DNA from 2 places in the Amycolatopsis sp. NBC_00348 genome. Region 1 is predicted to be linked to the other one. Evidence: riboswitches for the same ligand, from Rfam matches in the RefSeq annotation. Region 1 holds a riboswitch; the other holds the start of a gene.

Region 1 (15,378 bases):
AGTGACGATTCGGCCGGCTGTTGCGAACGGGTCACGGCCGCCCGGTGACCGGGGAATCCTTAGTGGATTCTTAGTGCCCGCCTCCGCCGTCCGCGTAGGTTCGGCGGTGCCGGTGGAGCCCTGGGGAGGGGCAGGCTGGGAAGCCGGTGCCAGGCCCCGCGGGGGGAAACCCCAGCGGGGCTGGGAGTCGCCAGGAGCGGCTCGTGGCGGCCCGGCCGGCCGAGATGGGGGTAGGCCGGCCGGTCGCCAGGCGGGTGCCGCCGATCAGCCCACGTTGGCCGTGCAGAGCGCGATGCTCGTCCCGCTGTTCTCCGCGACCTTCTTGCCGTCGACGAGAATGGCGCACCCGATATCGTTGTATGAATTCGAATTGCGCGTGTCCGCGGTGAGCGTCAAAAGATAAGAACCATTGTTGTACGAAGCCTGGCCCTGCCACGCGTCGGTGCTCGCGGGCGCGGTTTCGGTGCGCTGGTCGCTGAGGCTGCCGTAGCGCACGGTCGCGCCGCCGGCGGAGGTCACCTGGAAGACCACGGCGTGCTTGTCGCCGGCCGCCGCGGGCATGTGCAGCCCGGAGCTGCCGCCGCCGAGGAAGGTCGAGTAGACCAGCATCCCGCCGGTCGAGAGCAGCGCCACGACGGAGACGACGACGGCGGTGATCGCCAGCCCGCGGCCGCCCACGGTGCCCTTCTTGACCTGGACCACCCCGAGGACGCCCAGGACCAGCCCGATCGCGCCCAGGGGCCACGCGACGAACCCGATGTCCGGGACGAAAGCGACGGCCAGGGCCGCGATCCCGAGGAGCAGGCCGACGATCGCCAGGATGTTCCGGGCGGGTTTCGCATTCGCTTGACGACGCTCAGTGGCCGTCACCGGCGGCGCCGGCCTGCTGCCGTGGCGCGCGGTGGTCGGCGGGTACTGCGGGTCGGTCATCATGCCTGCCCCTTCGGATGGGAGTGCGACGACGTTAACCCATAAGTGTGGCCCAGAACGAAATTGTTACATTCTGGAAAAAGTCATTGTCCCACCATTTTGCGCCGGGTATCGGTATTTCCTGACCTCGCGCGCAGGGTGTGGCCCGGTGATCAATGGGAAGAATATCGGAGTTCCCACTGTTCGATGCGGTCTTCCGCGACCTCACGGCCGATATCGTAAATTCGGTACGAACATCCCGGCACCGCCGTGAGGCCTACGACGAGTGGCTGGTCGGTCGCGGAGCGCAGGCCGGATATCGGACTTCTCAGTCGAAAAGACTCACTTCGGGAGTGATCTCGAGGAGCTCGAACACCGGCCGGCCGCGGCGGCCGTCGATCGTGGTCGTGCGCACGACCCGCAGCCGGGCGGTCACCGGGTGGTCGAGGTTCTCCTTGATCTCGTCGAGCAGGTCCTCGGCCACGGCGCCCTGGATGGTCCCGCCCGACTCGCGGTCGAGGTAGAAGATCCGCCGCCGGGTGCGGACGCCGTCGAGCCGCCCGCGCACCGTCTCGTAGCCGACCGCCTCGCGGGACTCCCGGAGGCTGCCCTGCAGGATCCGCGCCTGCTCGGTCGTCATGCTGCGGGTGACCTGCTCGCCGGCCGTCGGCGTCAGCGCCATCCCGATGCCGGCGTTCTTCGCGACGGCGTTGACGATGTCGCTCACGGCGTTGCGGACGGTGTCGCGCTGCAGCAGCACGGCGTCGAGCGCGCCGTCGTCCGAGCCGTTGGCCGGCAGGAAGTCGCACAGCTCCTTCACGGCCCGCTCGGACAGCGTCTCGATGCCGTCCACGATCAGCGCGTCGTCGGCGACGTCGAGCTCGGGGAAGCCGAAGAAGATCGCGTTGCCGGCCTGGCCGCGCTGGATCAGCGGCGCCTTGTCCCGGTCGGCCTGCTGGACGATGGTGACCTCGCCCGAGGGGTTCCGGATGATGTGCCCGATCTTGGCCGTCGCGTCCTGCAGCGCCCGGCTGATGTCGGAGAAGGTGTAGGCGTCGATGTGCTGCTCGCCGATCACGGACACGTGCAGCAGCGGCGACCGGGACGTCCGCTCGAACTTGGCGTTCGCGGCCATCGCCGACGCGCGCGCCAGGTCGTCCAGCCAGGTGCCGCCCGGGATCTCGTCGGCGATGCGCCGGAACTCGTTCCTCACCAGATCATCTCCGGGTAGCCCTTGCCGCCTGCGGCCCAGACCTCGGCCCAGGTGTCCTCGTCGCCGGGGCGGCACAGGAAGCCGTCCAGCATGCCCCCGACCGGCTGCACCTGGTCCAGGTACATCGCGGGCTGCCCGACGATCACGCCGCGCAGGGTCAGCAGGCCGTACAGCGCCGACCGGCCTTCGTCGTCGAGCCGCTTCAGCGCGCCCCACTCGTCCGGGATGAGGACGACGTCGAGGCCGCGCGGCGGGTGCGCGGTGCGCATGACCAGCTCGCCGCCGATCCAGGCGCGCCCCGACGGCATGATCCGGCGGGCCACGCCGAGGTAGCTGTTGAGCGCGCTGAAGAGGATCTCGCGCTCGTTCTGGTGCGGGGCGTCGAAGACCAGGCGCTCGTAGACGTCGGCGAGGTCGCCGGCGTGCCGGCCCGGCGGCAGAACCTGCTGGGGCGTCCAATGGGGGAGCGCCACGCCACCCCCTTCTCAGCCTCGCTCACAGTGCGTAGCCGAATTTACCAGGATGGGTGTCAGGCACCGCGCCCAGGCTGGTGCGGGGCCTGCGGCCACTGGTGGGTGGCGTCGGGCAGGTCGTCCGCTTCGGGCCAGACCGGTTCCTCTTCGGCGGGCCAGTACTCATCCTGCGCCCCGCGTTGCGGCGGCAGTGGGAGGTGCCCTTCGCGGTGCCCGGCGGGCTCGGGGGTGTCCTCGTCGTAGCGGGACTCCTCCGTCGGCTGGAAGTTCGCGGCGGGGATGAACTGAGTCTGCTCGGCCGGCGTGGGCTCGTAGTACGGCTCGGGTTCCCGGGTGGGCTCCGGCGCGGTGTGCTGGGTGCGCAGGACGAGCCACGCGGAGAGCGCACCGAGGGCGAAGGCGACGATCAGCCACAACCAGATCTGCCCGAACAGCCACACCATCCTGCTCACACCCTTCAGACGACGGTGATCTCGACGCGCCGGTCCTCTTCGCCACCGGCGGCGGGCCGGGTGTCACCCAGCCCCCGCGACGTCACGCGCCCGGCGGTCAGCCCGTTCGAAGTGAGGATCCGCGCGACGGCCCGGGCGCGGTCCCGGGAGAGTTTCAGAGCGGCGCTCTCGCCACCGGGCCCACGGGCGACGTGCCCGGTGACGCGGTACCGAAAGGTCGCAGGCGACTTGGCGAGCGCGACGGCGACGCCCTTGGCGGCCTGCTCACCTTCGGGAGTGAGCCGAGCGGTGTTCGGCACGAAGGCGATGGGCGCCTCGGCGAGCATCCGATCGATCTCGGCCTGCACGCCGGCCTTGTCGGTGGGCGGCGGTGCTGGGCTGGTGGTTGGTGGCGCTGTGGTCGGTTGCGGGCTTGGCTGTGTTGTTGTCGGGCTGTGGCTGGGGCTGGGGCTCGGGGTCGGGGCCACGGGGATGACGTCGCCGGAGATCTGCGCGGCCCGGACGCCATCGACGTTCTGGACGACTTCGAGGGCGCGCAAGGCCTTGTCGGGCGGAAAGCCGCTGAGGGTGGCATCCCGGCCGTCGAAGCTGACGGAGCCCGCGGGAAGCCCCGCGGCGGCGAGCGCGTCCTGGGACTTCGTGGTGAGGTCACGCTGGACGCTCCCGGCCTGCGCCCAGGTCACGACCCCCGCCAGCAGCGCCGTGACCAGCACCGCGATCGGGATCAACCGGATCCAGCCACGCCCACCGGACATGAAGCGACTGTAAGCCGGACGAGGCGGCTTGGCGACCTGGGAGAGCGGTCCGTCCACAGTTTGTCCCCAGCCGGGTCGACATGTGGACAACTGGAGTTGCGGTGATCGTCCGGACACGTTCTGTCGGATCTCCCCGTTACGCTGGAGACGGGCGGCCCCCCTTGGGAGTGGTGGGGTATGTCTGTTGGGTCACCAGGGGGCGGTTTTCGCAGGTTGGTGGGGTCGGTGGGCGCGGAGCGCGAGCGGAGCCGGGCGGAGCGAAGGAGCGGAGCGAGCGGGCGGAGCGCGAGCCGGCGGAGCCAGGCTCAGCGGAGCGAGCCTGGTGCAGCGGGTGGGCGGAGCGCAGCTGAGCGGGCGGAGCTGAGCGGAGTCTGGCGCAGCGGAGCGGAGCGCAACCGGGGAGCTGAGCGGAACCTGGCGCAGCGGAGCTGAGCGAAGCAGAACCCGGCACAGCGGGCTGGCGGAGTCTGGCGCAGCAGAGCGCAGCGCAACGGGCGAAACTGAGCGGGGCGAGTGAGCGAAGCGAGCCTGGCGGAGCAGTCGGGTTCGGCAGGGCTTGGAGCCAGGCGATCCTTCGGCCGTCAGACAGCTCGGCGGACTTGAGGTGGGCGGGCAGCCGGAGCCCGATGGTCCTGGGCCGTGCCGGGTGCCCACAGACATGCGCCGCTAGGACCGGCGCGAGATCGGTAGAGAGATCAGCCGCGAGGCGGGCAGCGAGATCAGCCGCAGGGCGGCAGCGGAACAACCGCAGACCGGCAAGCAGAACTAACCACAGAGCCGCAGGCAGCCGGACAAATCGCAGGGCAGACCCCCCAGCCCGACAGCAACCAGCCGAGAGGCGAGAAGACCCCCGACGTTCCGAGGGGCAACCGAAACCCCAACCTCAGCTGGCCTGCTGCTGTTGCTGAGCGTTCTCCGCCGCTTCGAGAACCTCGATCGGCACCAGCGGTGCCAGCTGCGGCCGCTTCGGGGACAGGCCGTCCCCCATCGACTCGCCTCGTAGCTGGCGGCGGATCCATGGCAGCAGGTGCACCTTCGTCCACGCCAGGTCCGACCTGCGTGAGTCGATCCAGCGGCTCGGGGTGTCCTCCGATGGCCACGGCTCGCGCCAGTCGCTGGCCACCGGGATGCCCAGAACCTCCGCCGACTTCAGGGCGATGCGGCGGTGGGCTTCCGGGGAGAAGTGGAGGCGGTCGTCGCTCCAAGCTCGGCGGTCGTGTAGCGGGCCCATTGTCCACAAGTCCACCATGCGGGCTCCGTGGCGCTCCGCGATCGCCCACAGGTGCGTGTTGTAGATCGCCACCTTGCCGCGCAGCACCGACATCACCGACAGCACCTTGGTGTCCGGGCCGTTGAAGATGAGTACCGGGATGCCGGCCTCGCGCAGCTTCGCGACGCCCTCCTCGAACCGCTCGACGACCGCTTCGACGTCGGCGCCCGGGACGATGATGTCGTTGCCGCCGGCGCAGAGCGTGACCAGGTCGGGCTTCAGTTCCAGCGCGATCGGCAGCTGCTCGTCCATGATCTCGTCGAGCATCTTGCCCCGCAGGGACAGGTTCGCGTACCGGAAGTCGGACCGCCCGGCCGCCAGGATCTCGGCGAGCCGATCGGCCCAGCCCCGGAACGAACCGTCCGGCAACGCGTCGTTGAGCCCCTCGGTGAAGCTGTCACCGAGCGCCACATAGCTGTCGAATCCGTACACGTTGGGTCCCCTTCCCGTCCTGCGACCGACCCACCCCGACATATAGTTGTACACCCCAACTAACGAATCGGGCCGCACCCCCACGATGCGCCCACCGCCACCGCGGGTTCAGCCAGCGGTAACAGTGTCTTATCTTGTCGGCCTTCCGCGCTCCTGTATTACGCAGTCTTCACCTTCGGTATGCCGTGAAACAGCACACTCGGAGTTAAAACCGGCACCCGATGTGGCGAAGATCTCCCCGGCCGGGGCGTTCCGGGGCTGATCCGGCAGGCTGGACACGTGTCCGAACAACCCCGCGAGTCGCTCGCGCAGATCCTCGGCGGCCGCCGGGGTGCGCTCGACGCCAGCATCCCGCCGGTCGGTTTCGTCGTGGGCTGGCTCGCGGCCGGCCAGTCCATCGCCTGGGGGGCCGGCGCCGCCATCGCGGTCGCCGTCGCGCTCGGGATCTTCCGGTACGCCCGCGGCGGCAAGATCCGCGCGATCGTGGTCAGCCTCGCCGCCGTCGTCGCGGCCGCGCTGATCGCCCTGCACACCGGCCGCGCCCAGGACTTCTTCCTGCTGCAGCTGATGTCCAATGTGGCCAGCGCGCTGCTCTGGGCGGCCAGCATCGTGGTCCGCTGGCCGCTGCTCGGCGTCGTCGTGGGCCTGGTGCTGGGCCAGAAGACGCGCTGGCGCCGCGACCCCGTCCTGCTCAAGGCCTACTCGAGGGCGAGCTGGGTGTGGGTGTTCGGCCAGTACGTGCTGCGCGTCGTCGTCTACGGCCTGCTGTGGTGGTCCGGCCAGGTGATCGCGCTCGGCGTGGCCCGCACGGTGCTGTCGTGGCCGCTGGTCGCGCTGACCGTCGCGGTCAGTGGCTGGGTGCTCTACCGCGCGTTGCCGCCGGAGCACCCCGGCCTGCGCTTGACCCCCGAAACCCGGCCGGAGGACGTACCCGGGGCATAAGGCGGCCCCCGGCGAGGGGGGAGGGTCCGGGGGCCACTGCCTACGGTACCCGGCCTACCCGGGTTCAGTCGACGTTTTCACGTCTTCGCGCCGCGTTTTGCTCATTTTCCCAGGAGCGCCGGTCTCGGTGTCCCCTCGCCGAAGGCGTCGACGGCGGCCAGCCAGGCCGCCCCGAGCACCCCATCGGAGCTGGTCAGCACCTCGAGACCGGTCAATCCACGCCGCACGAGCGCCCCGACCGGGCTGGTCCCGGTGAGCACCGAACCGACGAGGACGACCGGGGTCGACTCGCCGGGCTCGCGCGCGGCGAGGGCGTTCGCGACCAGCAGCCCGGCCCCGCGGGCCACGATTTCGCCCGCCGCGGGCTCGCCGGCGTCGTGCGCCGCGCTCACCAGGGGGGCGAACCGGGCCAGCCGCACCGGCGCCTCCGCGTTGGCGTTCGTGATCAACGCGCGGGACGCGGCGAGCCGCTCGGCATCGGTCCGGACGTCCACACCGGACGGTCCGAGCGCTTCGGCGAGCACCGCCGAGGGGAGGCCGTCGAGTGACGACCCGCGCCCGAGTGCCTCCAAAGTGGACCGGACGGCTTCGCGGCCGAGCCAGAACGCCGACCCCTCGTCACCGAGCAGCCAGCCGTAGCCGCCCGCGGTGCCGGCCAGCCGCCGCTTCCGGATCCGGCCCGCGATCGAGCCGGTGCCGGCGACGAGCACGGTCCCGTCCGGCGCGGCGGTCGCGGACGCGTACGCCACTTCCGCGTCGGCGACCGTGCGCACGACGCCGGTGAGGCCGATCCGGGCCCACGCCGCGTCGAACACCGCCGCGATCGCCGGGTCGCTCAGCTTGCTGACCCCGGCCATGCCGACGACGCACGCGCGCACGCCGCCGGGGTCGCGCCCGCCGAGGGCCGCGGTGATCGCGTCGGCGATCCGGCCCGCGGCCACCTCGGGCGCGTGCGCGTTGGGGTTGGCGCCGTCGCCGCGCCCGGTACCCAGCACGACGCCGGCGGCGTCGACCAGTGCGGCCCTGGTCGACGTGCCGCCGGCGTCCACGCCGACAGCGAAGGTCACCGGGTCTTGGTCACCTTCAGCAGGCCGCGCGGGCTGTCCGGGTCGCCGCCGCGGGCCAGCGACAGGCCGAGCGCGAGCCGCTGGAGCGGCAGGATCTCCAGGATCGGCGCCAGCTCCTCGACGGTCGGCGCGACGTCGATGCGTAGCGCCGCGGGCACCTCGGAGGCGGCCGAGCCGACGGCGAGGACGTCCGCGCCGCGCTTGCCGACGGCCTCGAGGACCTCGTGCATCGCCTGGCCGCCGTGCCCGGCGCTGGTCACCGCGAGCACGGCGGTCTCGCCGTTGACCGCCGCGACCGGGCCGTGCAGCAGGTCCGCGCCGCTGTACGCGCGGGCGGCGAGGTAGCTGGTCTCGGCCAGCTTGAGCGCGCCTTCGAGCGCGGACGCGTAGGAGTAACCGCGGCCGGTCGTGAGGACGCGGTCCACGAAGCGGTAGCGGTCGACCGCGCGCTGGACGCCCTCGACGGAGCCGTCGAGGGTCTGCTGGGCCAGCTCGCCGATCTTCTCGGCGTCGGCCGCCTTGCCGCCGCGCACCGCGTCGATCAGCAGGTACAGCGCCATCAGGGTGGCGGAGTACGTCTTGGTCGCGGCGACGGCCGTCTCGACACCGGCGCCGATGTCGATGCCGAGCTCCGACGCCGCGCGCAGCGGCGACTCGGGCGTGTTGGTGACGGACACGGTCAGCGCGCCCTGGCGCCGGGCCGTCTCGGTCACCTCGATCAGGTCAGGTGAGCCGCCGCTCTGGCTGACCGTGACGAACAGCACGTCCCGCAAATCGGGCCGCGCGCCGTACAGCGTCGCCGTAGACGGGGAGACAAGACCAGCCGGAAGGCCGAGCATTACCTCGATCAGGTACTTCGCATACAACGCTGCGTGGTCACTCGATCCACGCGCGGCGAGCAAAGCGAAGCGCGGGGGGCGTTGTGAGATCTTTTCCGCCACCCCGGCGATTTCCGCCTGACGCTCGACCAGTCCGGCCAAGACGTCCGGCTGCTGGGCGATCTCCGCGGCCATGTGCTCGCCGGGCCGTTGTTCGGTCATCATTTTCCTCTCCACCTCCGGCATTATGTACCGGACTCAGGCGGCGTCGGTCAGGTCTAGACCAATCTTAGTGGGGCGGCGCGTTTGGGGAAAAGGGTACGTTTCTTACGGGGACGTGGCGTGTTATGAGGGAAGACATAGGGAGTCGGGCATGTTGGACACCACCACCGCGGGCGAGGCGGGTGCCGTCGCCGGGATGCGCGGTCAGCGAGAGCCCAAGTACTGGGCACTGAAACAGCACCTGCTGGACCTGCTCGACGTGCTGCCGCCCGGGTCGCCGATCCCGACGGAACGCGCGCTCGCCGGGGAGTTCACGGTCTCCCGCACCACCGTGCGCCAGGCGCTGGCCGACCTCACCGCCGAGGGCCGGCTGCACCGTGTGCAGGGAAAAGGCACCTTCGCGGCCGAGCCGAAGCTCGCCCAGCGGCTGCAGTTGTCCTCCTACACCGAGGACATGCGCAAGCAGGGCCTGAAGCCGTCGTCCAAGCTCCTGGAAGTCGAGGAGCTCCCGGTCGAGGGCGATCTGGCGAAACTGCTCGGAATCCGGGCGGGCGCGAAAATTCTTCGCCTTCGACGGCTTCGACTGGCGGATTCCCAGCCGATGGCACTGGAGACGACGCACCTGCCGCTCGGCCGCTTCCGCGGCTTGCGCAAGCACGTCTCGGCGGGCGCGTCGTTGTACGCCGTTCTGCGGGAGCACTACGGCGTCGAACTGGAACGCGCGGAGGAGACGATCGAGACGTCGCTCGCCGGGCCGCAGGAAGCGGAGATGCTCGGGGCGGACGTCGGCATGCCGGTGCTGATGCTGACGCGGCACTCGTTCGCCACCGACGGCAAGCCGGTGGAGTTCGCCCGCGCGATCTACCGGGGGGACCGCTACAAGTTCGTCACGACGCTGATGCCGTAGGGCCAGGTTGACGGGGGGTCTTCGGGCACGGTGGAGTGTGCTGGTGACAGCCACCGAAGACACCGGGATCCGGTGGGGGACGCACGCCGCGCGCGGCGTGCTCGCCACGACCATCCTCGGCTCCGGCATGGCGATGCTCGACGGCACGATCGTCAACGTCGCCCTGCCCCGCATCGGCACCGAGCTGGGGGCGTCCGTCGCCGGGCTCCAGTGGATCCTCGACGGCTACATGCTGGCGCTCGCCGCGCTCATCCTGGTCGCCGGCTCGCTCGGCGACCGGTACGGCCGGCGCCGCATGTACCTCATCGGCGTCGTCTGGTTCGGCGTCGCGTCCGGGCTCTGCGCCGCCGCGACGTCGACCGAGATGCTCGTCGCGACGCGCATCCTGCAGGGCATCGGCGGCGCGCTCCTGACGCCCGGGTCGCTGGCGATCCTCCAGTCGTCCTTCGCGCACGACGCGCGCGCCCGCGCGATCGGCGCGTGGTCCGGCCTCGGCGGCATCGCGGCCGCCGCCGGCCCGCTGCTCGGCGGGCTGCTGGTCCAGCTGTGGTCGTGGCGGCTGGCCTTCCTGATCAACGTGCCGATCGCGGTCGCCGTCGTCTTCATGGCGCGCAAGTTCGTGCCCGAGTCGCGGGACGAGGAAGCGACCGGGCACCCGGACTTCGGCGCCGCCGCGCTCGGCGCGATCGGCCTCGCCGGGATCACCGGCGCGCTGGTCGAGGCGCCGGGACGCGGCATCGGCGACCCGATCGTGCTGGTCGCGGGCGTGCTGGGGATCGCGGGGCTGGCCGCGTTCGTGTTCGTCCAGCACCGCTCGCGGGAGCCGCTGGTGCCGCCGTCGCTGTTCCGCGACCGGACGTTCACCCTGTCCAACGCGCTGACCTTCGCCATGTACGCGGCGCTCGGCGGCGTGCTGATGCTGCTGGTCATGCAGCTGCAGGTCTCGCTCGGCTACTCGCCGACCGCGGCCGGCCTGTCCGGCCTGCCGCTCACGGTGATCATGCTGCTGCTCTCGGGCCGCTCGGGCGCGCTCGCGCAGCGCATCGGCCCGCGGACGCAGCTGGTGGTCGGGCCGATCGTCGTCGGCATCGGGATGCTGCTGATGCTGCGCATCGCGCCCGGCGCGTCCTACCTCGGGGCCGTGCTGCCCGCGGTCGTCGTGTTCGGGCTGGGCCTGGCGACCGTGGTGGCCCCGGTGACCGCGACGGTGCTCGCCGCGGCCCCGGACCGCTACGCCGGCGTCGCGTCGGGCGTCAACAACGCGATCGCCCGCTCCGGCGGCCTGCTGGCGGTGGCGGTGCTGCCCGCCGCGGCCGGGCTGACCGGCGAGGCGTACAACGACCCGGTCGCGCTGACCGCGGGCTGGCGGACGGCGTTGATCATCTGCGCGGTCCTGGCCATCGCCGGCGGGCTGATCGCGCTCGGCATCCACAACGGCGTCCTCGCGCCGCCCACCCCCACGCCCGCGCCGCCGGCCGCGGACGAGTCGTCCCACCCGGACGAGGCGCCGCACCTGGGCGAGTGCTTCAGCTGCGGGGTCGAGGGCCCGCCGACGCACGTGCGCCGGGGGACCCCCGCCTGACTCAGGCCAGGATCTCCGCGAACAGCGCCGGGTCGACGTTGCCACCGGAGACGATCGCGACCGTGCGGCCGGTGGGCAGCTCGGCCGCGTGGTGCAGGTAGGCCGCCGTCGTCACCGCGCCGCTGGGCTCGGCGACCAGGCGGGCCTTTTGCGCCAGCGTCCGGACGGCGTCGCGGATCTCGTCCTCGGTGACCGTGACCATGGCGTCGACGACCTTCGTGAGGTGCGCGAAGGTCAGCTCGGACGGCTGCGCGCGCAGGCCGTCGGCGATCGTGCGGGCGCGGTCGGCCATCGGCCAGTCGACCTGGCGGCCCAGCCGCAGGCCTTCGGTCGCGTCGCCGGCCAGCGCGGGCTCGACGCCGATGACCCGCGCCCGCGGGCAGCGCGCCTTGATCGCGGTGCCGACGCCGGCGGCGAGCCCGCCGCCGCTCACCGGCACCAGCACGACGTCGACGTCCGGCAGGTCCTCGGCGATCTCCAGGCCCGCGGTGCCCTGCCCGGCGATGATCGCCGCGTGGTCGTAGGGCGGGACGAGGGTCAGCCCGCGTTCGGCGGCCAGTTCGTGCGCTTTGGCCTCGTGTTCGCCGATCGGCACCTCGATCACCTCGGCGCCGTAGGAGCGGGTGGCCTCGACCTTGATCCGCGGCGCGACGTCCGGCACGACGATCACCGCGGGCACGCCGTACCGCTGCGCCGCGTACGCGACGGCCTGCGCGTGGTTGCCGCTCGAGTAGGCGATGACGCCGCGGGCGCGCGTCGCGTCGTCGAGGGTGCCGATCGCGTTGAACGCGCCGCGCACCTTGAACGCGCCGATCGGTTGCAGGCTCTCGGGTTTGAGCCACAAGGACTTGCGCGGGTCCCACGTTTGGAGCAACAGCGGCGTGCGCACGGCGACACCTTCGACGCGCTTCGCGGCCGCCTCGATGTCGGAGATCGTGACCAGTTCCATGTGCCGAGTATGTCAAGAAACCGTTCGGTTTACACTGTCCATAGTGGACGGTCAACGTGGCGCTCCTCACGCTGCGGCAACGAGGGGAGTTTCCCGCGCGCCTTACACGTTGGACAGGGGAGAAGACTTACTACCGGATCGGGATCATGAGCAAGGAGAACGCAGCGACTTCCGAAACGAAGGAAGCGAAGTCAGGACTGCGCATCGCGCAGGTGATGGCGGCGGCGCTCGCGGCGGTGACGGCGGCGCTGCTGGGGTCGACACTCGGCGTGGCGGGCACGGTGGCCGGCGCGGGCGTGGCGAGCGTGATCACCACGGTCGGCGGCGAGGTGTACCTGCGCTCACTGCAGCGCACGCGCGCGGCCGCGTCGAAGGCCCGCCAGCTGGCGACGTCGGGGATCCGCCGCCGAGGTGGCGCCGAGGTGCCCTTGGCCGAGCAACCCACGGTCCGGCTGAAGCGCCCGGACGACCTGCCCACGGACGGTCCGGACGACGAGCCGGGCAGGCTGCGAAAACTGCGCTGGCCGCTGATCATCGGCACGAGCGTGGTGGCCTTCGCGGTGGCGATCCTGGCGATGGTCAGCGTGGACGCGGCCACGGGCGGCAAGGTAGCGGGCGGCACGGGAGCGGGCATCGGCAAGATCTTCGGCAGCGGCTCGGGCCCCTCGACCCCGACCCCGTCGACGACGCCCTCGACCTCGACGAACGACACCCAGGACTCACCGACGGACACGTCGTCGACGACGACGCAGTCGAACACCCCACCGACGACCTCGTCGGACACACCGACCACCACCCCGACAACGCCGAGCGCGACCTCCCAGAAGCCGACAACCTCGGCGGCACCCCCGACCAGCCAGGGCGCGGCGTCCACCCCGACCCCGTAAAGCCGTGAAGGACTCCTTACCGGCCATAAGAGCCGGTAAGGAGTCCTTCACGGACTTCAGTGTCAGACCAGGTGGGAGCGCAGTTCGCGGGCTGCCGCAGCCGGGTCCTCCGCCTCCGTGATCGCCCGGACCACCACGATCCGCGACGCTCCCGCCGCCAGGACCTCCGGCAAGCGCGGGACGTCGATGCCGCCGATCGCGAACCACGGCCGGGACACCGCGGCGGCGGCCGTGGAACGGACCAGGTCCAGGCCCGGCGCCGAACGCCCCGGCTTGGTCGGCGTCGGCCAGCAGGGGCCCGTGCAGAAGTAGTCGACCCCCGGTTCGGACGAAGCCGCGAGCGCCTGGTCAAGAGAGTGCGTCGAGCGGCCGATCACCACGTCGTCGCCCACGATGCGGCGGGCCAGGGGGACCGGGATGTCGTCCTGGCCCAGGTGGAGGACGTCCGCGCCGACCGCCAGGGCCACGTCCGCCCGGTCGTTCACCGAGAGCAGTGCTCCGTGACGCTCGCACGCCTCCGCCAGCACCTCCAGCGCCGCGATCTCGCCGGCGGCTTCCAACGCGCCGGTCTTGTCGCGCAGCTGGATGATGTCGACGCCGCCGGACAGGGCCGCGTCGGCGAACGCGGCGAGGTCGCCGCGGGTCGTTCGGGCGTCCGTGCACAGGTACAGACGCGCGGTGTCGAGGCGGGCGCGGATCTTGTCACCGGAGAGGGCGGGCATAGCGGCGACCGTACCTGGCGAGCTAGGGTGGCCGAGTCCGCACGGGAGCCCGAGGCACGGGCTGAGAGGGAGCTGCCGCTCCGACCGTGGAACCTGATCCGGGTCATGCCGGCGCAGGGAGCGTGATCCCATGACGAACACCGTGGCCGTGGTAGGTGCCGGCGTGATCGGCCTGTCCGCGGCGTGGCGCGCGGCCGCGAAAGGTCACGCGGTCACCGTTTACGACCCCGAACCCGTGCGCGGCGGCGCGTCCTGGCTGGCCGGCGGCATGCTCGCCCCGGTCACCGAGGCCTGGCCGGGTGAGGAAGACGTCCTCGCCCTCGGCGAAGAGTCGCTGCGCCGCTGGCCCGGATTCGCGCGCGACCTCAGCCAAGAGGGCGTCGACCCCGGGCTTGCCGAGCATGGGACGCTGGTCGTCGCCTTCGACAGCGCCGACGCCGGGCACCTCGACATCCTCGCCGGCCACCTGCAGTCCCTCGGCCGCGCGGCCGAGCGCCTCACCGGGCGCGAGGCCAAGCGGCTCGAACCCGGCGTCGGGTCCGTCCGAAGTGGACTGCACGTGCCCGGCGACCTGGCCGTGGACAACCGGAAACTGCTCAACGCGCTGTACGCGGCCTGCGTCAACCACCAAGTCCGGTTCGTCCGCGAACGCGTCGAAACGATCCCGGACGCCGACGCCGTCGTGCTCGCCGCCGGCGCCTGGACCGGCCGGCTGCACCCGAAACTGGCCGACGCCGTCCGCCCGCTCAAGGGCGAGATCCTCCGGCTGAAACCGCGCCGCGGCTGCCTGCCGCCGCCGACGCGGACCGTCCGCGCCGTCGTCGAAGGCCGGCCGATCTACCTCGTCCCGCGCGGCGACCAGGAGCTCGTCCTCGGCGCGACGCAGTACGAAGCGGGCTTCGACCAGGCCGTCACCGCGCGCGGCGTCCGCGAGCTGATCGAGGGCGCCGAGCGCGTCTTCCCGGCGATCACCGAGTACGAGCTGGTCGAGACGGCCGCGGGCCTGCGCGCCGGCAGCCGCGACGCGCTGCCGTACCTCGGCGTCCTGGCCGACGGCGTCTACGCCGCGACCGGGCACCACCGCAACGGCCTGCTGCTGGCCCCCGTGACCGCGGCCGCCGTGGTCGCCTGGCTCGAAGGTGAGAAGCCGCCCGAAGGCGTCGAAGCGGCTTCACCCGCCCGCCTGCACCAGAAGGAGCACGTGTGATGGAGATCAAGCTCAACGGCAAGTGGACGGAGTTCCCGGACGACGCGACCGTCGCCGACGTCCTCGACGCCACCGGCGGGCAGCGGCCCGGCATCGCCGTCGCGGTCGACGGCGTGGTCGTCCGGCGCGGCGACTGGGCCGCCACCGCCGTCCCCAAGGGCGCGGCGCTCGACGTGCTCACCGCCGTCCAGGGAGGCTGAAGTGGACGAAGCACCGCTCGTCATCGGCACGCACAAGCTGTCGTCACGGCTGATCATCGGCACCGGCGGCGCGGCGAACCTCGCCGTGCTCGAACGGGCGCTGGTCGCGTCCGGCACCGAGCTGACCACCGTCGCCATGCGCCGCGCCGACGCCGAGGGCGGCTCCGGCGTCCTGGAACTGCTCCGGCGCCTCGGGATCGAGCTGCTGCCGAACACCGCGGGCTGCCGCACCGCCGCCGAAGCCGTGCTCACCGCGCGGCTGGCGCGCGAGGCGCTCGGTACCGATCTGATCAAGCTCGAAGTCCACGCGGACGACCGGACACTGCTCCCGGACCCCGTCGAAACCCTCGACGCGGCCGAGCAGCTGGCCG
Region 2 (15,378 bases), 570 kb from region 1:
GCGTGGTGACCGGCCTGATCATCAACGGCACGGACTCGCTGTTCACGCTGTCGGGAACCACGTTGTCGGTGGGCGGCGCACTGGCCAGGATCCTGCTGGTCGCGGGCTGGGTGGTGCTGCAGCTGTGGGCGGTCGGCGCGGTGGCGCTGGCGATCTCCAGCTGGACGGAACACCCGATGCTGGTGGTGGCGTCCGTACTGGCGGCGGACATCGTGTTCACGATCCTGGGGTTCTTGACGTCGCTGGACTGGCTGCATCCGTTCTTGTTGACGCAGAACTGGTCGCTGGCCCCGGCAGAGGTGCTGCAGGACCCGATGGGCACACAGATGCTGGGCGAAGGCGCGTTGCGCGCGGGGTGCTACATCGTGATCGGGCTGTCGCTGGCCTACGCACGGTTGTCCACCCGCGACGGCTGACCCGTCGTGAGTGTTTAGGGCGGTTAGAACCGCCCTGAACACTCACGACAAGCCGACCAGCGCCACGCCGTCCGGGTCCAGCTCCAGCCGGACCTCGTCCCCCGCCCGGAAGTCCGTCGCCGCCGGGGCGACCGCGTCCACAGTGGACTCCGCCAGCCGGACCACCAGCCGCACGTGCTCGCGGCGGTGGACCGCCGCCACGACCTCGCCCGCGACACCTGAGCCGGCCACCCGCAGCGCGTGGGGGCGCAACCCCAGCCGCACCGGTCCGTCGGCGGCGTCCGGCGCCGGCACGTCGCCTAGCGGAGTCCGGACCACGCCACCCGTCGCAACCCCCTCGACGAACGACGTCACTCCCAGGAAACGGGCCACGTCGTCGTCCAGCGGGTTGCGCCACACGCGACGGACCGCGCCCTCCTGTCGCACCTCGCCGGCGTCGAGCACCGCGACCCGGTCGGCCAGGGTGAACGCCTCCTCCTGGTCGTGCGTCACCAGCAACGCCGTGATCTTGCTGCGCCGCAACAGGTCCGCCAGATCGATGGCCAGCTGCTCGCGCAACCCGGCGTCCAAACCGGACAGTGGCTCGTCCAGCAACAGCAGCCGCGGCTCCGGCGCCAGCGCGCGGGCCAGCGCGACCCGCTGCGCCTGGCCGCCCGACAGCTCCGTCACCCGACGGCGCTCGAAGCCGGACAGGCCGACCAGCTCCAGCAGCTCGGCGACGCGCCCCGCCCACGCGGCCCGCGGGACGCCGTGCATCCGCAGGCCGAACGCGATGTTCGCGGCGACGTCGCGGTGGCCGAACAGCTGGCCGTCCTGGAACACCAAGCCGAAGCCGCGGCGGTGCACCGGGACCGCGCCGAGGTCCTCGCCGTCCCAGCTGACCGTGCCGCGGGCCGACGGCTCCAGCCCGGTGATCGCGCGCAGCAGCGTCGACTTGCCCGAGCCGGACGGGCCGAGCAGCGCCAGTACCTCGCCGTCGGCGATGTCCAGCCGGGCGTCGCGCACCGCGACGAACGATCCATAATGGACAGTCAGGTCCCGCACCGACAACGCCATCAGAACTCTCCCACCCGGCCGCGCGCGGCCCCGAGCCGGTCGATCAGCGCGACCGCCAGCACCGTCACGAGCATCAGCAACGCGCACGCGGCGTACGCCATTTGGTTGTTCAGCTCCCCCGGGCGCCCCATCAGCGACGCGATCGCGACCGGCAGCGTCGGCGACGTCGGCCGCGCCAGGAAGCTCGTCGCGCCGAACTCGCCGAGCGCCACGACGAACCCGAACCCCGCCGCCGCGACCAGCGGCCGCAGCGTCAGCGGCAGGTCGATCTCCCGCCACACCCCCAGCGGGCTCGCGCCGAGCGTCGACGCGGCCTGTCGCAGCCGGACGTCGACCGAGCGCAGCACCGGCAGCACCATCCGCACGATCAGCGGGATGATCACCAGCGCCTGCGCGAGCGGCACCAGGTAGGGCGACGTTCGCAGGTCGCCGGGCAGCGCGTCGAGCGTCACGAGGTACCCGAACCCGACGGTCACCGCGGACACCCCGAGCGGCAGCATCAGCGCGGCGTCGAGCGTCTCGCCGAGCCCGCGCGCGGCCCGCGCCGGCGACCGGCGCAGCGCCACCAGCACCACCGACGCGAGCACGCCGACGACCAGCGCCAGCAGCGTCGCGTCGATCGCCACCTTCAGCGAGTTCAGCGCGGCGTCCCAGCCGGACACCTGCAGCGCGCCCTTCTCGCCGGTGCCCGCGAGCGCGCGGTACCCCGCGAGGCTCCAACCGTCCGAAGTGGACACCGACTCGGCGAGCAGCGCGACGATCGGCGTCAGCAGCAGGGCCAGCACGACGCCCGCCGCGCCGACGACCCACCACTCACCACCGCGAGGGCGTCGCGCGGCGCCGGAACCGATCCTGGCGCCTTCCTTGCGCCGCCGCGCCAGCCCGCCGACGACCAGCGCCGCGACGACCGCCGCGAACTGGATCAGCGAAAGCGCCGACGCTCCGGAGAGGTCGAGCAGGTCGACCGTCCGGAGGTAGATCTCGGTTTCCAGGGTCCGGTACCGCGCGCCGCCGAGGATCAGCACGACACCGAAACTGGTGGCGCAGAACAGGAAAACGACAGCCGCGGCGGACGCGATCGCGGGCGCCAGCGCCGGCAGCGTCACCGACCGGAACGCACGCCACGGTGACGCGCCGAGCGCCCGCGCGGCGTCGGACGTCCGCGAGTCCAGCCGCGCCCAGAGTCCGGCGACGGTCCGCGCGACGACGGCGACGTTGAAGAACGCGTTGGCCAGCACGATCGGCAGCACCCCGCCGTCCGGCCACAGCGCCCGGAACGCCAGCCCGACCACCACGGTCGGCAGCACGAACGGCACGAGCACCAGCGTCCGCGCCAAGCCGACGCCGGGCAGCCGCACCCGGGAAAGCAGGAACGCCACCGGCATCCCGGCCAGCACCGCGACGACCGTCGAGCCCGCCGCGGTGGCCACCGTGAAGCCCGCCAGCCGCCACGTCTGCGGGTCGCCCAGCACGACGTCGAGCCCGCCCGCGGCGAACCCGCGGCCGACGATCGCCAGCACCGGCCAGGCGAAGAACACCACCAGGAAACCGATCGGGGCCAGCCCGAGCAGCGCCAGGCCGATGCCGCGTGCGGTCCGCGGTGGCGCTACGACCACTGCTTTCCGGGGGCTCCGGGTGGCGGAGCCCCCGGCCCGGGGCGGAGGCCCGGACGTCACTGCACGAGCGCGCGCCATTCGCCGATCCACTTCTCACGCCCGGCCTGCACCTGGTCCGCGGTCAGCGCCTGCGGCTTCTGCGGCAGCGGCGCGACCTGCGCCCAGCCCGCCGGCAGGTCGACGCCCTGGCGCGCCGGGTAGACGTACATGTTGGCCGCCACGGTCGCCTGGAACTGCTGCGAAAGCAGGAAGTCGACGACCTTGCGCGCGTTCTCCTCCTGCTTGCCGCCGGCCAGCACCCCGGCGTACTCGACCTGCCGGTAGCAGGTGTCGAGCAGCGCCTTCGTCCGCGGCTTCCCGTCGTCGCCCACCTCGGCGGCCGGCGACGACGCGTACGAGACGACGATCGGCCGCGGCCCCTTGCCGGAGGAGCCCGAGAACTCCTTCGTGTAGGCCTCTTCCCAGCCGCTGACCACCTTGAGGCCGTTGGCCTTCAGCTTGGTCCAGTAGTCCTTCCAGCCGGCCTCGCCGTACTTCGCGACGGTGCCGAGCAGGAACGCGAGCCCGGGCGACGCCGTCGCCGGGTCCTCGGCGACCAGCAGGTCCTTGTACTTCGGGTCGGCCAGGTCGTCGTACGACTCCGGCGCCGGGATCCCCTTGGCCGTGAAGTAGTTCGTGTCGACGTTGACGCAGACGTCGCCGACGTCGACCGCCGAGAGCCGGTGCTCCGGGTCGACGGCGTAGCGCTGCGGCCCGCGGTCGGCCTCCGGGCTGGTGTACGGCTCGAAGACGCCCTCGGCGAGCGCGCGCGAGGCGAAGGTCGAGTCGACGCCGTACGCGACATCGCCGACCGGGTTCGCCTTGGTGAGCACGAGCTTGTTGGTCAGCGAACCGGCGTCGCCCTGCTTGAGCACGGAGATCTTGATGCCCGACTGCTGCTGGAAGGCGTCGAGCACCTCCTGCGGCGCCAGGAAGGAGTCGTGCGTCACCAGGGTGACGGTGGGCGTCTGCTTCGCGTCACCGGACCCGTCCGACAGCGAACACGCCGCTGTGACGACGCTGACGACGGCGATGGCCGTCGCGGCGCGAACAGCACTGCGTTTCATCTACCCTCCTGCACTTCGCCGGACGAGGAGGGAAAGCCCTCCCTTCGCCGGCATGATCCGGGATCAGGTGCTAACGGTCGCGGGTCACCCCGCCTCTCAGCCCGGCTCACCGGACTCCCGTGGCAACCGTGCACCTTAGTCCAGGACGTTGGACGATGGAGCCATGACGGAAATCTTGAGCGACGACGAGGCCGACCGGGCCCTGCTCCACGGCTGGGTCCGCACGGGCAAGGTCATCCGGCGCGAGGTGGAGCTGCCGAGCTTCCCGAAGGCGATCGAGGTGGTGGACCGCGTCGCGGTGCTCGCCGAGGCCGCCGACCACCACCCGGACATCGACATCCGCTGGCGCACGCTGACCTTCCACCTCAGCACGCATTCGGCGGGTGGGCTGACGAAGAAGGACTTCGCGCTGGCCAAGCAGATCAACGAGACCCTCGACGGACTGTGATCCCGGCTACTCTGAGTGCACGAAAGCCCGCGTTCGGCGTCTCTCGGTAAAGGACTTCGCACCGAGAGGCAGATATGACGCAGGCGATCGTAGTGGGCACAGTGGCATTCGCGACGATGGTGGCCGCGGCCGGCGGGGTGCTCTGGTTCACCGTCCGCAGCCACCGTCACTCGGACGGCTGAGTGCCGTTTCCGCTGGTCAGCGGCATGATCGGGTGAGCTTCGTCACAGCTGCTAACACTCGGCATGGTCAACGCGCTGAACCCGCGGAAGCATCGGCCCGCTCGTAGGGAAAACGCCATGAACAGCACCCCCGCCACCGCCGCCCTGACCGCCACCCAGCGCGCCTGGATCAACGCCCTCGCGACCGCCGTCGTGCTGATCACGATCGCGCTGATGGGCCTCCTCGGCTAGTCCGCCCGGTCGTAGGCCTGCCGGGCTTCTCGCAGGCTCGGCAGGTACTTCTCCGCCCATTCGCGGCAGCGGTCCATGGGCTCGAACAGGGTCCGGCCCAAGTCCGTCAGCGCGTACTCGACGCGCGGCGGGTTCTCGTCGTAGGTCTTGCGGGTGATCATCCCGTCGCGCTCCAGGGACCGCAGCGTCTCGGTGAGCACCTTCGGGCTGACGTTCCGGAGCGGCACGCGCAGCTCGGAGAAGCGGCGCGGCCCGTCTTTGAGGCAGAAGACGACCATGCCGCCCCACTTGTCCCCGATCCGGAACGGCGTGTCGGCCGACGGGCATTGCGGCGCGAAGAGATCAGCGGTCAGCGGCTCCACCCAGCCGACGTTAGGCCACGCCGTCGACGAGCAGCAACCGTCGCCGCAGCGCGGTCTTGCTCAGCTCGAGTGCTTCGGCGTACTCGGCGGAGGCGTACCAGCGTTCGGCCGTCTCACGGTCCGGGAACTCGACGAGGACGACGCGCTTGCGCTCGTCGAAGTCGCCTTCGAGGGCATCCGGCGCCGCGCCGCGGACGATGTAGCGCCCCTGGTACCCCGTGATCGACGCTTGGGCGAGTTCACGGTAGCGCTGGGCTGCGGTTTCATCGAGGATCTCGACCTCGGAGATGACGTAGACGCTCACGGTTCCGAGGGTGGCAGAACTCCGGAGCCGTCACCTGGTGCTGTCACTACCCGGATTTCCGCCGGCGGCGGGAACTCGACGGGGGTCTCGTCGGCCACGCTCCAGTATTCGAGGCCGGACAAGCGGCCTTCGTCGACGAACAGGATGAGCCCGCCGTCCGCCACGTCGACGTCCACGGCCACCCGGCTCTCGACGTCGGCCACCGTCACGGTTTCGTCGACGGCGAGGTCGATCGTGGGACAGCCGCACGGGCAGCGGCCGGTCACCTCGGCCGTGCGCGCTTGGGCACGAAGTGCCGCGGCACCGGGAAAGTCCGTAGCCAGCAGCAGGTCCAGGACCGCTCTCTCGCGCGGAGTGAGCGGCCGGCGTTCGGCGGTCAATAGCGTGGCATGTTCGGGATCGCCTTCTCGGCGACCTCGATGAGGGCTTCGACCTTCGCCACGTCGGCCGTCACGTCCTCCGCGGTCACCGAGGGCGCCTCCGAAGACCGGTAGGCGACTTCGTTGCGCCGGACCCGCATCCGGTTGAAGGGCCGCAAAACCGGCCCCAGCGGCGGATCCAGCTGCGCGAGGACCGCCTCGTAGACGGTGACGTGCCCACCCCGGCTCGTCACCCGCAGGCCCTGGTTCTGCAGGACGGCGGCCAGCGCACGCCGTGCGCTGTCGTAGGCCAGCGTGTAGGCGCCTTCCGGGTCCGTGTCCTGCAGCTGCCGCGCCGACGCGAGGTGCGTGCGGGCCCTGACGAGCTCGGCCTCGGCCGCCTCCCGCGACGCCGGAACGTGCTCGATGGCGCCGCGCGCGAGGAACGCGTCGATCCGTTCGCGGCCTTGGTTCCACTGCGGCATCAGGTCTCCTGGCTGAGTTTCACCAGCGGACGCTCACGCACGCTGGTGAGGAACGGATCGGTGGTGCTCGCCGCCCACGACTCGGGCGAGACCCGGTGGACGTTGACCTCGCGCCCCAGCCGCCGTGACACCTGTTCCGCCGAGTCGAAGAGCGCGTCCGGATCGGGCGACCCGACCACGAGGACATCGACGTCACCGGGCGGAAGACCGGGTTCACCGTTGTAGCGCGCGGCCCAGGAGCCGTAGATGTAGGCCTCGCGCACGCCGGCCAGCCCGGACAGGGCCTCGGCGAGCAGCGGCATCGGCCCGAAGGTGACGGCGATGAGCTCGCTCAGGGGCGGGTAGAGCGGGGTGTCGGTGCGCGCCTTGACGAGCCGGCTGCGGCCCACCCGCCGGTCTTCCAGGATCCCGCCACCGGTCAGCCGCTCGACTTCACGCAAGACGGCGGTGGGCGTGACACCGCAGGCCTCGGCGAGCTCGGTGATGCTGTACTCGCGATCCGGGTGCAGGAGCACGAGCGCGAGCAGCTCACCCTGCATGCGCGAACGCAGCAGGGGCAGCAAGCTCGGCGAAGCTTTCATTGGACGCAGTATATCCTGCGCCCAATGAAAGTAACAACCAGCAACAAGCCGCTACTCGGCCAACGCGAGGTCGGCGATGACCAGCAGGCACTCGTAGTACGGCCGGCCCGCAGCGGGGAACTCCGGCAGCGACGACCTCAGCCCGTCCGCGGCACGCGCGAAGGACACCCGCGCGCCCGGTGGCAGTGATCCCGCCCGGCTCGCCCACCCGCAGATGTCGGCGTCGATCATCACGGCGCACACGGACCCGTAGACCTCACCTCGCCTGACCGCCGACGGAAACGGCGCGGCGAGGTGCTCCTCGAGGACGGCAGCCAGGTCGCTCATCACCCGGCCAACCTACGACCTAGGGCCGCGGCGGATCTAGACGTTGAAGCGGAACTCCACCACGTCGCCGTCCGCCATGGTGTAGTCCTTGCCCTCCATGCGGACCTTGCCCGCGGCCCGCGCCGCCGCCATCGAGCCGGCGTCCATCAGGTCGGCGTACGAGACGATCTCCGCCTTGATGAAGCCGCGCTCGAAGTCCGTGTGGATGACGCCCGCGGCCTGCGGGGCGGTCGCGCCCTGCGGGATCGTCCAGGCGCGCGACTCCTTGGGGCCCGCGGTCAGGTACGTCTGCAGGCCGAGCGTGTGGAACCCGGCGCGGGCCAGCGAGTACAGGCCCGGCTCCGGCTGGCCGACCGACTCGAGCAGCTCGCGCACGGACTCCTCGTCGTCCAGCTCCAGCAGCTCCTGCTCGACCTTCGCGTCGAGGAACACCGCGTCGGCCGGCGCGACCAGCTTCGTCAGCTCCTCGCGGCGGGCTTCGTCGGTGAGGACGCCTTCGTCGGCGTTGAAGACGTACAGGAACGGCTTCGTCGTCAGGAGGCTGTGCTCGCGAAGCAGTTCGAGGTCGACGTCCTTCTGCGCGGAGAAGAGCGTGCGGCCGCTGTCGAGGATCTCCTTCGCCTTCTGCGCGGCCTCGAGCGCGGGCTTCGCTTCCTTCTTGGTCCGCGCTTCCTTCTCCAGACGCCAGACGGCCTTCTCGAGCGTCTGCAGGTCGGCCAGGATCAGCTCGGTGTTGATCGTCTCGATGTCGCTCAGCGGGTCGATCTTGCCGTCGACGTGGATCACGTCCGGGTCGTCGAACACGCGGATGACCTGGCAGATCGCGTTGGCCTCGCGGATGTTCGCGAGGAACTTGTTGCCCAGCCCGGCGCCCTCGGAGGCCCCCTTCACGATGCCCGCGATGTCCACAAAGGACACCACCGCCGGCACGGTCTTCTCCGACTTGAACAGCTCGGCGAGCTTGTCCAGCCGCGGGTCCGGCAGCGGGACCACGCCGACGTTCGGCTCGATCGTCGCGAACGGGTAGTTCGCGGCGAGCACGTCGTTGCGGGTCAGCGCGTTGAACAGGGTGGACTTGCCGACGTTGGGCAGACCGACGATACCGAGGGTGAGGCTCACGACCCCGAAGTCTACGTGGCCGGTCCGCGGCGGCCGCCAGGGCTCACGACCAGGCCGGACGCCGTGTCGGATTCCCGCCAGCCGCGGCGCTGACCTGCTGGCAGGGTGGGATTCATGGTTCCGAACACGGCGGTCGCCGAGGCCCCGGCGCTCTGGCGCGACGCCGAGCGCTGCTACCGCGTGGTCACCGCCCGCGACCCACGCTTCGACGGCCAGTTCATCATGGCGGTCCGCACCACCGGCATCTACTGCCGCCCGTCGTGCCCGGCGTCGACGCCGAAGGAGCAGAACGTCCGCTTCTACCCGACGTCGGCGGCCGCGCAGGCCAACGGCTTCCGCGCCTGCCGCCGCTGCTTCCCCGACGCCGTGCCCGGGTCGCCGGACTGGAACCTGCGCGCCGACCTGGCGGCGCGGGCGATGCGCCTGATCTCCGACGGGACGGTCGAACGCGAAGGCGTCCCGGGCCTCGCACGGCGGCTCGGCTACTCCGAGCGTCAGCTGGGCCGCGTGCTCACCGCCGAGCTGGGCGCCGGCCCGCTCGCGCTCGCCCGGGCGCACCGCGCGCATTCGGCGCGGCTGCTCATCGAGATGTCCGAGCTGCCGCTGACCGACGTCGCGTTCGCGGCGGGCTTCTCCAGCGTGCGGCAGTTCAACGAGACGATCCGCGAAGTGTTCGCGACAACGCCTTCGCAGCTTCGCGCCTTCGCTGCTTCGCGGCGTAGACGTCAGGGAGACGTAGGTGGGACGCGGCTCAGCCTGCGACTGCCGTTCAGACCGCCTTTCGACGCCTTCGGGCTGCTTCGCTTCTTCGCGGACCAGGCGGTGCCAGGCGTCGAAGACGTCACCGACGGCACGTACACCCGCACGCTGCGCCTCGCGCACGGCACCGGCGTCGTGCGGCTGACGCCGGAGCCGGACCACGTGCGCTGCGAGCTGCACCTCGCCGACCTGCGCGATCTCAGCAGCGCGGTCAGCCGCGTCCGCAGGCTGCTGGACCTCGACGCCGACCCGGCGGCGGTCACGCGCGTCCTCGGCGCCGACCCCGCGCTGGCGTCGATCGTCGAGGCGGTGCCGGGAATCCGCGTCCCGGGCGCGGTCGACGGCGAGGAGCTGCTGCTGCGCGCTCTGCTCGGCCGGGATCTACCGGCCGCCCTCGGCGAGGAGGTGTCCGGCGAAGCGGGAGTGACGAGGCTGTTCCCGACGGCGGCCCGGGTCGCGACGGCGGGACCGCCGTCGGTACGGGGTGTCGCGGCGGCGCTGGCCGAGGGCCGGTTGGAGGTGCACGTCGGCCGCGACGCGGCAGACCTGCGGGCGGAGCTGCTCGCGTGCCCGGGGATCGACGCGTGGACGGCGGACTACGTGCTGATGCGCGTCCTCGGCGCGCCGGACGTCCTGCTGACCGACGACGCCGCGTTGCAGCGCGGGGCGACGGCGCTCGGCATCACGGACCTCGCGGACCGGTCCCGGCAGTGGACGCCGTGGTGCTCCTACGCCGGGATGTACCTGCGGCGCGCCGATCCGGCGGGGCCGGAACCTGTCGCGAACAGCTGCTAGCCCTGCTCGCCCCGCCACAGCAGAGCCTGAGCCACGATCACCTGGTCGCCGTCGAAGGTGGCTGCCGGTGAGCCGTGTAGGTGGTAGCCCAGTTCCAGAGCCTCGCTCACCCGGTGGCAGAACTTCGCGTCGTCCGGGCCGGTGAGCAGGCGGTAGCGGGGCAGGCCCTCGGGCGGCTGGTCCGTCATGGCTTCATCTTGGCCGAGTGCTCAGCCCGCGCGCACCTCCACTGTCGAGCCCGTGCGGGCCTTGCGGACCCGTAGCCGCGTCGGGATGCGCTGTCGCAACTCCTCGACGTGCGACACCAGCCCGACCACCCGGCCGCCGGCGCGGAGCTCGTCCAGGATGTTCATCACCACGTCCAGAGTCTCGGCGTCGAGCGTGCCGAACCCCTCGTCGACGAACAGCGTGTCCAGCAGCGCGCCGCCGGTCTCGCCCGCGACGACGTCCGCCAGCCCCAGCGCCAGCGCCAGTGACGCCAGGAACGACTCGCCGCCGGACAGCGTCTTCGCCGGGCGGATGGTGCCCGAGTAGTCGTCCAGCACGTCGATGCCGAGGCCGCCGCGGGTGCCGCGCGCGCCGGCCGCGTCCGAGTGCACGAACGCGTAGCGCCCCTGGCTCATCGTGCGCAGCCGGTGCGTGGCGGCGACCGCCACCTCCTCCAGCCGCGCCGCCAGCACGTACGAGCGCAGCGACATCTTCCGGCTGTTCTGCCCGCGCCCGTTGACGACGTCCGCCAGCGCGCGCAGCTCCGCGAACTCCGCTTCGGCCGGCGCCAGCCCGGCGAGCGTCTTGCGCAGCAGCCCCGCCAGCCGGGTCAGCTCTTCGTGCTGGGCGGCCGCGACGCGCAGCGCCGCGTACGCCGAGTCGGCGCGCGCCCGCGCCAGCTGGGCCGCGTCGGCCGCGCGGCCGACGTCCGCGACGTCGTCCGGCGAGATGCCGAACAGGTCGGGCTCGGCCAGCAGCGCCCGCGCGCCCGCCGCGGTCGCTTCCGCCTCGGCGATGCCCTGTTCCAGCTTTTCGATCTGCTCGTCCGGCAGCATCGCCGAGCGCGCCTTCTTCAGCGACGTGAAGCCCTTGGCCGCGACCGCCGCGTCGACCAGCGTGCGTTGCTGCGCGACCCGTTCCCGGGCGCCGGTGACCGCCGTCCGCGCCTCCGCGACGGCTTCGAGCGCCTCGGCCAGCCCGATCAGGTGCGTCCGCCGGACTCCGACGTCCGCGAACTCGCCGCGCCCGGCGACCAAGCGGCGTTCGCGCTCGGCCAGCCGTTCTTCCAGGGCCCGGACGTCGGCCGTGGCCTCGGCCACCGCCTGCTCGGCCCGGCGACGCCGTTCCGTGCGCAGCTCCAGGTCCCGCTCCAGCAGCACGACCTGCTGACCGAGCTTCGCCTTCGCTGCCGCCTGCTGGGTCAGCGTGGCGACGGTGGCGCGAGCTTCGGACAGCTCGGCCGTGACGGTCTCGGCGGTCCGCCCGGCCAGCCGCTCGACCAGCCCCGCCAGCCGCGCCTTCGCCTCTTCCAGCGCGGTGACGACCCGCTGCCGCAGCACGTCCGCCGCCTGCTCGGCTTCCTCGGCGGCCCGTTCTTCGGCCGGGTCGACGAGGATCGCGTCCCGGTTGGCCGGCGCCGGGTGCTCCGCGGAGCCGCAGACCGGGCAGGGCGCGCCGTCGGGCAGCGCGGCGGCGAGTTCGGCCGCCATGCCGTCGAGCCGCCGCTCGCGCAGGTCGAGCCGCCGTTGCCGGGCCGCTTGGTGCGTGTCCACGACTTCGCGCAGTTTCGCCTCGCCGCGCCCGACCTTCGCCTGCGCCTCGGGCAGTTCGGCGGTGTCACGCGCGACGGCCCTCAGCTCGTCGACGCGGGCACGCGCCCCGTCGAGCTTGGCGCCGGCTTCGGCGGCGGCCTGGGCGTCGGCCCGCAATTTCGCCAGCTGGCCGGGGATCGCGGCCAGCTCGGCGGTCAGTTCTTCCGCCTGCTTCGCGGCTGTGACGGACGACAGTTTCAGGTCGTCGCGCCGCATGGTGTCGAGCTGCTGCTGCTCGGCCTCGGCGACCAGTTCCGCGACCGCGCCCGCCTCTTCGCGCGCTGTCGCCGCCCGCGCCTTCAGGTCGCCGGTCGCGCGGGTGCCGAACTCCCGCAGCTCCGCGCCGCAGGCCTTCTCCGCCTGCTCGGCGTCGGTCAGCTCCGCGGCCCGCCGGTCCAGCAGGTCCGCTTCGACGGCCACGCCGGCTGCCCGCCGCGCCGCCGCGACCTCCTGGGCCCACTCGGCGCGCTGCGGTGCCTGCTCGGTGACCTCGAGCAGCCGCAGGTGCGCGGTGCTGACCCGGCGGATCTTCTCCGCGTCGGCGCGCTCTTCCTGCAGGTGCACGTCTGCCCGCTGCGCCGCGGCTCGCGCCCGCTCCTCCTCGGCCGTGACCTGCCCGACGCGTTCGGTGGCCGCCGCCAGCACCGCGTCCACCCACTCCGCGGGCTCCGATTCGGGCGGGTCCTGCTGCGCCTCCTGCGCGTACCGCGCCAGCAGTTCGCGCACGGACTGCTGCCGCGTCTCCAGCTCCCGGCCGCGCTCGGCCCGCAGGTCCGCGAACCAGCGTTCGACGTCGGCGAAGCGCTCGGTACCGAACAGCCGCTCCAGCAGCTTCTCGCGCTCGGAGGTGTCCGACCGCAGGAAGCGGGCGAACTCGCCCTGCGGCAGCAGCACCACCTGGAAGAACTGGGCCGCGGTCATGCCGAGCAGCCGCTCGACCGTGCGCGCGACCTCCTCGATCCGGATCAGGCCCTCCGGCGCCATCCCGCCCGGCGCGGTGCCGATCCAGCTCAGCGACACCTTCGCCTGCTGCGTCGTCGTGCCCTCGCCGCGCCGCTTCGGCCGCTGGTACTCGGGGTTGCGCACGATCTTCAGCCGGTGCCCCTGCACGGTGAGCTCCAGCGCGACCTCGGTGACCTGATCCGGCACAGCCAGGTCGCAGCGCAGCCGCTTGGCCTCGTTGCGGGCACCCGGAACCACGCCGAACAACGCGAACGCGATGGCGTCGAGCAGCGTGGTCTTGCCCGCGCCGGTTTCGCCGTGGAGGAGGAAGAGCCCGTCCGCGCCGAGGACCTCGAAGTCGACCACCTGGCGCCCGAGGTACGGCCCGAAGGCCTCGACCTCCAGCCTGTGCAGCCTCATTTCGCGAGCGCCCCCCGGTCGGCCGCTTCCAGCGCGTGGAACAGAAGCTGCTCTTCGCGCTCGCTCGGCGGGGCGCCGCGGCAGTCGTCGAGGAAGCTGCGCGAGATCTCGATGTCCGAGCGGCCGCGGACGGCGTCGGAGTACCGCAGCGGGGCACCGGCGTACCCGCCTTCGGGCTCCCATTCCAGGTGGACGGCGTGCCGGAATCGCGTGCGCAGCCGCCGCATCGCGTCCACCGGGCGCACGCGATCGGTGACCGTGACCGACAGGAAGTGCTCGAGGACGGCGTCGTGTTCCGGAGCCACGAGCAGGTCTTCGAGTTCGCCGCGCAGGGTGGCCAGCGGCCGCGGCACCGGCAGCTCGTGCCGGCGGACTTCGGCCAGCCCGCCGGCGTCGAAGTCGACCAGCCAGACCGACTTCCGTTGCCGGGCCTCGGAAAACGAGTACGCCAGCGGGCTGCCGGAGTAGCGCAGGTGCTCGGCGAGGGTCTGCGGGCCGTGGAGGTGGCCGAGCGCGACGTAGTCGACGCCGTCGAAGACCGAGCCCGGCACCTGCTCGACGCCGCCGACCGCGATGGTCCGCTCCGAATCGGTCGGCTCGCCGCCGGTGACGAACGCGTGCGCGAGCACGACCGACCGCACGCCGGGGCGGCCGGCGAGGTCTTCGCGGATCCGGCGCATGGCCTCGGTGAGCACGCCCGTGTGCCCGCGCGCGTCCGGCACGCCCAGCGCGTGCCGCGACGGTTCCGGTTCCAGGTAAGGGATTCCGTAGCACGCGACCGGGCCGTGGTCGTCCCGCAGCAGCACCGGTTCGGCCAGGCCGCCGACGGTGGTGCGCAGGTGCAGCCCGCCCGCCGCGGCGAACTCGGCGAACGCGCCCAGCCGGGGCGCGGAGTCGTGGTTGCCGGGCGTGACGATCAGCTGCGCGCCGGCCGCGCGGATCCGGGCGACCGCCGCGGTGGCCACCCGCACGGCCTCGGCCGACGGCACCGCGCGGTCGTAGATGTCCCCCGCCACCAGGACGGCGTCGATCGCCTCGCCGGCCACGAGGTCGGCGAGGTGCCCGAGCACCGCTTCCTGTTCCGCCAGCAGGTCCGCACCGTGGAAGGTGCGGCCGACGTGCCAGTCGGACGTGTGCAGGAATCTCACGGGGCCAAGGTACGACCCGGCTCCGACGAAATCGCGGAGGCTCGCCGCCATCCCACTCGAACGTGTGTACGAGCACGACAGGGGCTTGATCGGACACGCCCTGCGCGAATGTGAAGTGTTCGCAGGTCAGCTACCCAGAGCGACGGGTCGGGTGCGTTTTTTGTCGGTGGGGTCCGCCATGATGTCTGCGCGGTCCGATCCAGGCGGCCCCGAGGGAGGAGATTCAGGTGGCGACAGTGCTGACCACGGCGGCGGTCGTGCTCGCGGTCCTGCTGCTGGTCGCGGTCGCCGTGCTGTGGCGGCTGTACAACGACGGCATGCGGCGGGCGGACGCCGCGGCCCGGCTGGTCGCGGCCGAGCGGGCGAAGGCGGATCAGCAGCAGCTCGCGCTGCGCCGGTACGAGGTCGCGTTCGCCTCGATCAGCGGGCGCGGTGAGCTGGGCGAGCAGGTACTGGTCGAAACGGCGCGGGCGCTCGGGCTCCGCGAGGACCTGCACTTCACCCTGCAGACCGACCTCGCGGGCGGCGGCGCGGCGAAACCGGACATGGTGCTGAGCGTCGGCGGCGGGCGCACGGTGCCGGTCGACGCCAAGGCGAGCATGGCGACCTGGGCCGAAGCGATCGAGACCGACAACCCGGAGGAACGGCTGGACGCGTTGCGCGCGCACGTCCGGCAGATCCGGTCCCGGGCGGCCGAGCTGGCCGGCAAGGGCTACCAACGCTGGGCGGACGCGATCTACGGCACGATCATGTTCGTCCCGTCCGACGCCGCCGTGATCGCGGCGCTGGACACCGACCCGGAACTGCTGCGCTGGCTGATCGACCGGCGGGTGTTCCTGTGCGGCCCGACCGGTTTCGGCGTGCTCGCGTCGGCGGCCCTGTTCGCGGCGAGCGACCGCACGCTGGAGGCCGACGTCGAGCAG

Evidence for each region. Region 1 has a riboswitch for thiamine pyrophosphate ahead of thiO (glycine oxidase ThiO). Riboswitches for the same ligand answer to the same signal wherever they lie in the genome.
Region 2: linked by a shared signal. The riboswitch ahead of OHS58_RS30095 (thiamine ABC transporter substrate-binding protein) and the one ahead of thiO (glycine oxidase ThiO) in region 1 are both predicted to bind thiamine pyrophosphate.

Annotation. Positions count from the first base shown of each region.
Region 1 covers NZ_CP107994.1:7,482,523-7,497,900, reverse strand. The annotation lists gene OHS58_RS32900 (AfsR/SARP family transcriptional regulator) at 1-5, shown strand, start outside; gene OHS58_RS32895 (DUF4190 domain-containing protein) at 265-933, opposite strand; gene OHS58_RS32890 (hypothetical protein) at 1,238-2,122, opposite strand; gene OHS58_RS32885 (DUF6932 family protein) at 2,119-2,595, opposite strand; gene OHS58_RS32880 (hypothetical protein) at 2,652-3,038, opposite strand; gene OHS58_RS32875 (OmpA family protein) at 3,053-3,802, opposite strand; gene OHS58_RS32870 (SGNH/GDSL hydrolase family protein) at 4,686-5,504, opposite strand; gene OHS58_RS32865 (DUF3159 domain-containing protein) at 5,784-6,446, shown strand; gene OHS58_RS32860 (N-acetylglucosamine kinase) at 6,548-7,513, opposite strand; gene OHS58_RS32855 (SIS domain-containing protein) at 7,510-8,556, opposite strand; gene OHS58_RS32850 (GntR family transcriptional regulator) at 8,705-9,460, shown strand; gene OHS58_RS32845 (MFS transporter) at 9,504-11,042, shown strand; gene OHS58_RS32840 (threonine ammonia-lyase) at 11,044-11,991, opposite strand; gene OHS58_RS32835 (hypothetical protein) at 12,138-12,878, shown strand; gene thiE (thiamine phosphate synthase) at 12,941-13,600, opposite strand; TPP riboswitch at 13,632-13,737, shown strand; gene thiO (glycine oxidase ThiO) at 13,731-14,807, shown strand; gene thiS (sulfur carrier protein ThiS) at 14,807-15,007, shown strand; gene OHS58_RS32815 (thiazole synthase) at 15,009-15,378, shown strand, end outside.
Region 2 covers NZ_CP107994.1:6,911,192-6,926,569, forward strand. The annotation lists gene OHS58_RS30080 (ABC transporter permease) at 1-416, shown strand, start outside; gene OHS58_RS30085 (ABC transporter ATP-binding protein) at 459-1,472, opposite strand; gene OHS58_RS30090 (ABC transporter permease) at 1,472-3,034, opposite strand; gene OHS58_RS30095 (thiamine ABC transporter substrate-binding protein) at 3,145-4,194, opposite strand; TPP riboswitch at 4,216-4,325, opposite strand; gene OHS58_RS30100 (4a-hydroxytetrahydrobiopterin dehydratase) at 4,358-4,642, shown strand; gene OHS58_RS30105 (winged helix-turn-helix transcriptional regulator) at 5,052-5,417, opposite strand; gene OHS58_RS30110 (DUF1330 domain-containing protein) at 5,428-5,721, opposite strand; gene OHS58_RS30115 (hypothetical protein) at 5,718-6,101, opposite strand; gene OHS58_RS30120 (hypothetical protein) at 6,098-6,565, opposite strand; gene OHS58_RS30125 (ArsR family transcriptional regulator) at 6,565-7,146, opposite strand; gene OHS58_RS30130 (hypothetical protein) at 7,198-7,473, opposite strand; gene ychF (redox-regulated ATPase YchF) at 7,510-8,592, opposite strand; gene OHS58_RS30140 (DNA-3-methyladenine glycosylase 2 family protein) at 8,707-10,146, shown strand; gene OHS58_RS30145 (DUF1737 domain-containing protein) at 10,143-10,334, opposite strand; gene OHS58_RS30150 (SMC family ATPase) at 10,356-13,307, opposite strand; gene OHS58_RS30155 (exonuclease SbcCD subunit D) at 13,304-14,455, opposite strand; gene rmuC (DNA recombination protein RmuC) at 14,683-15,378, shown strand, end outside.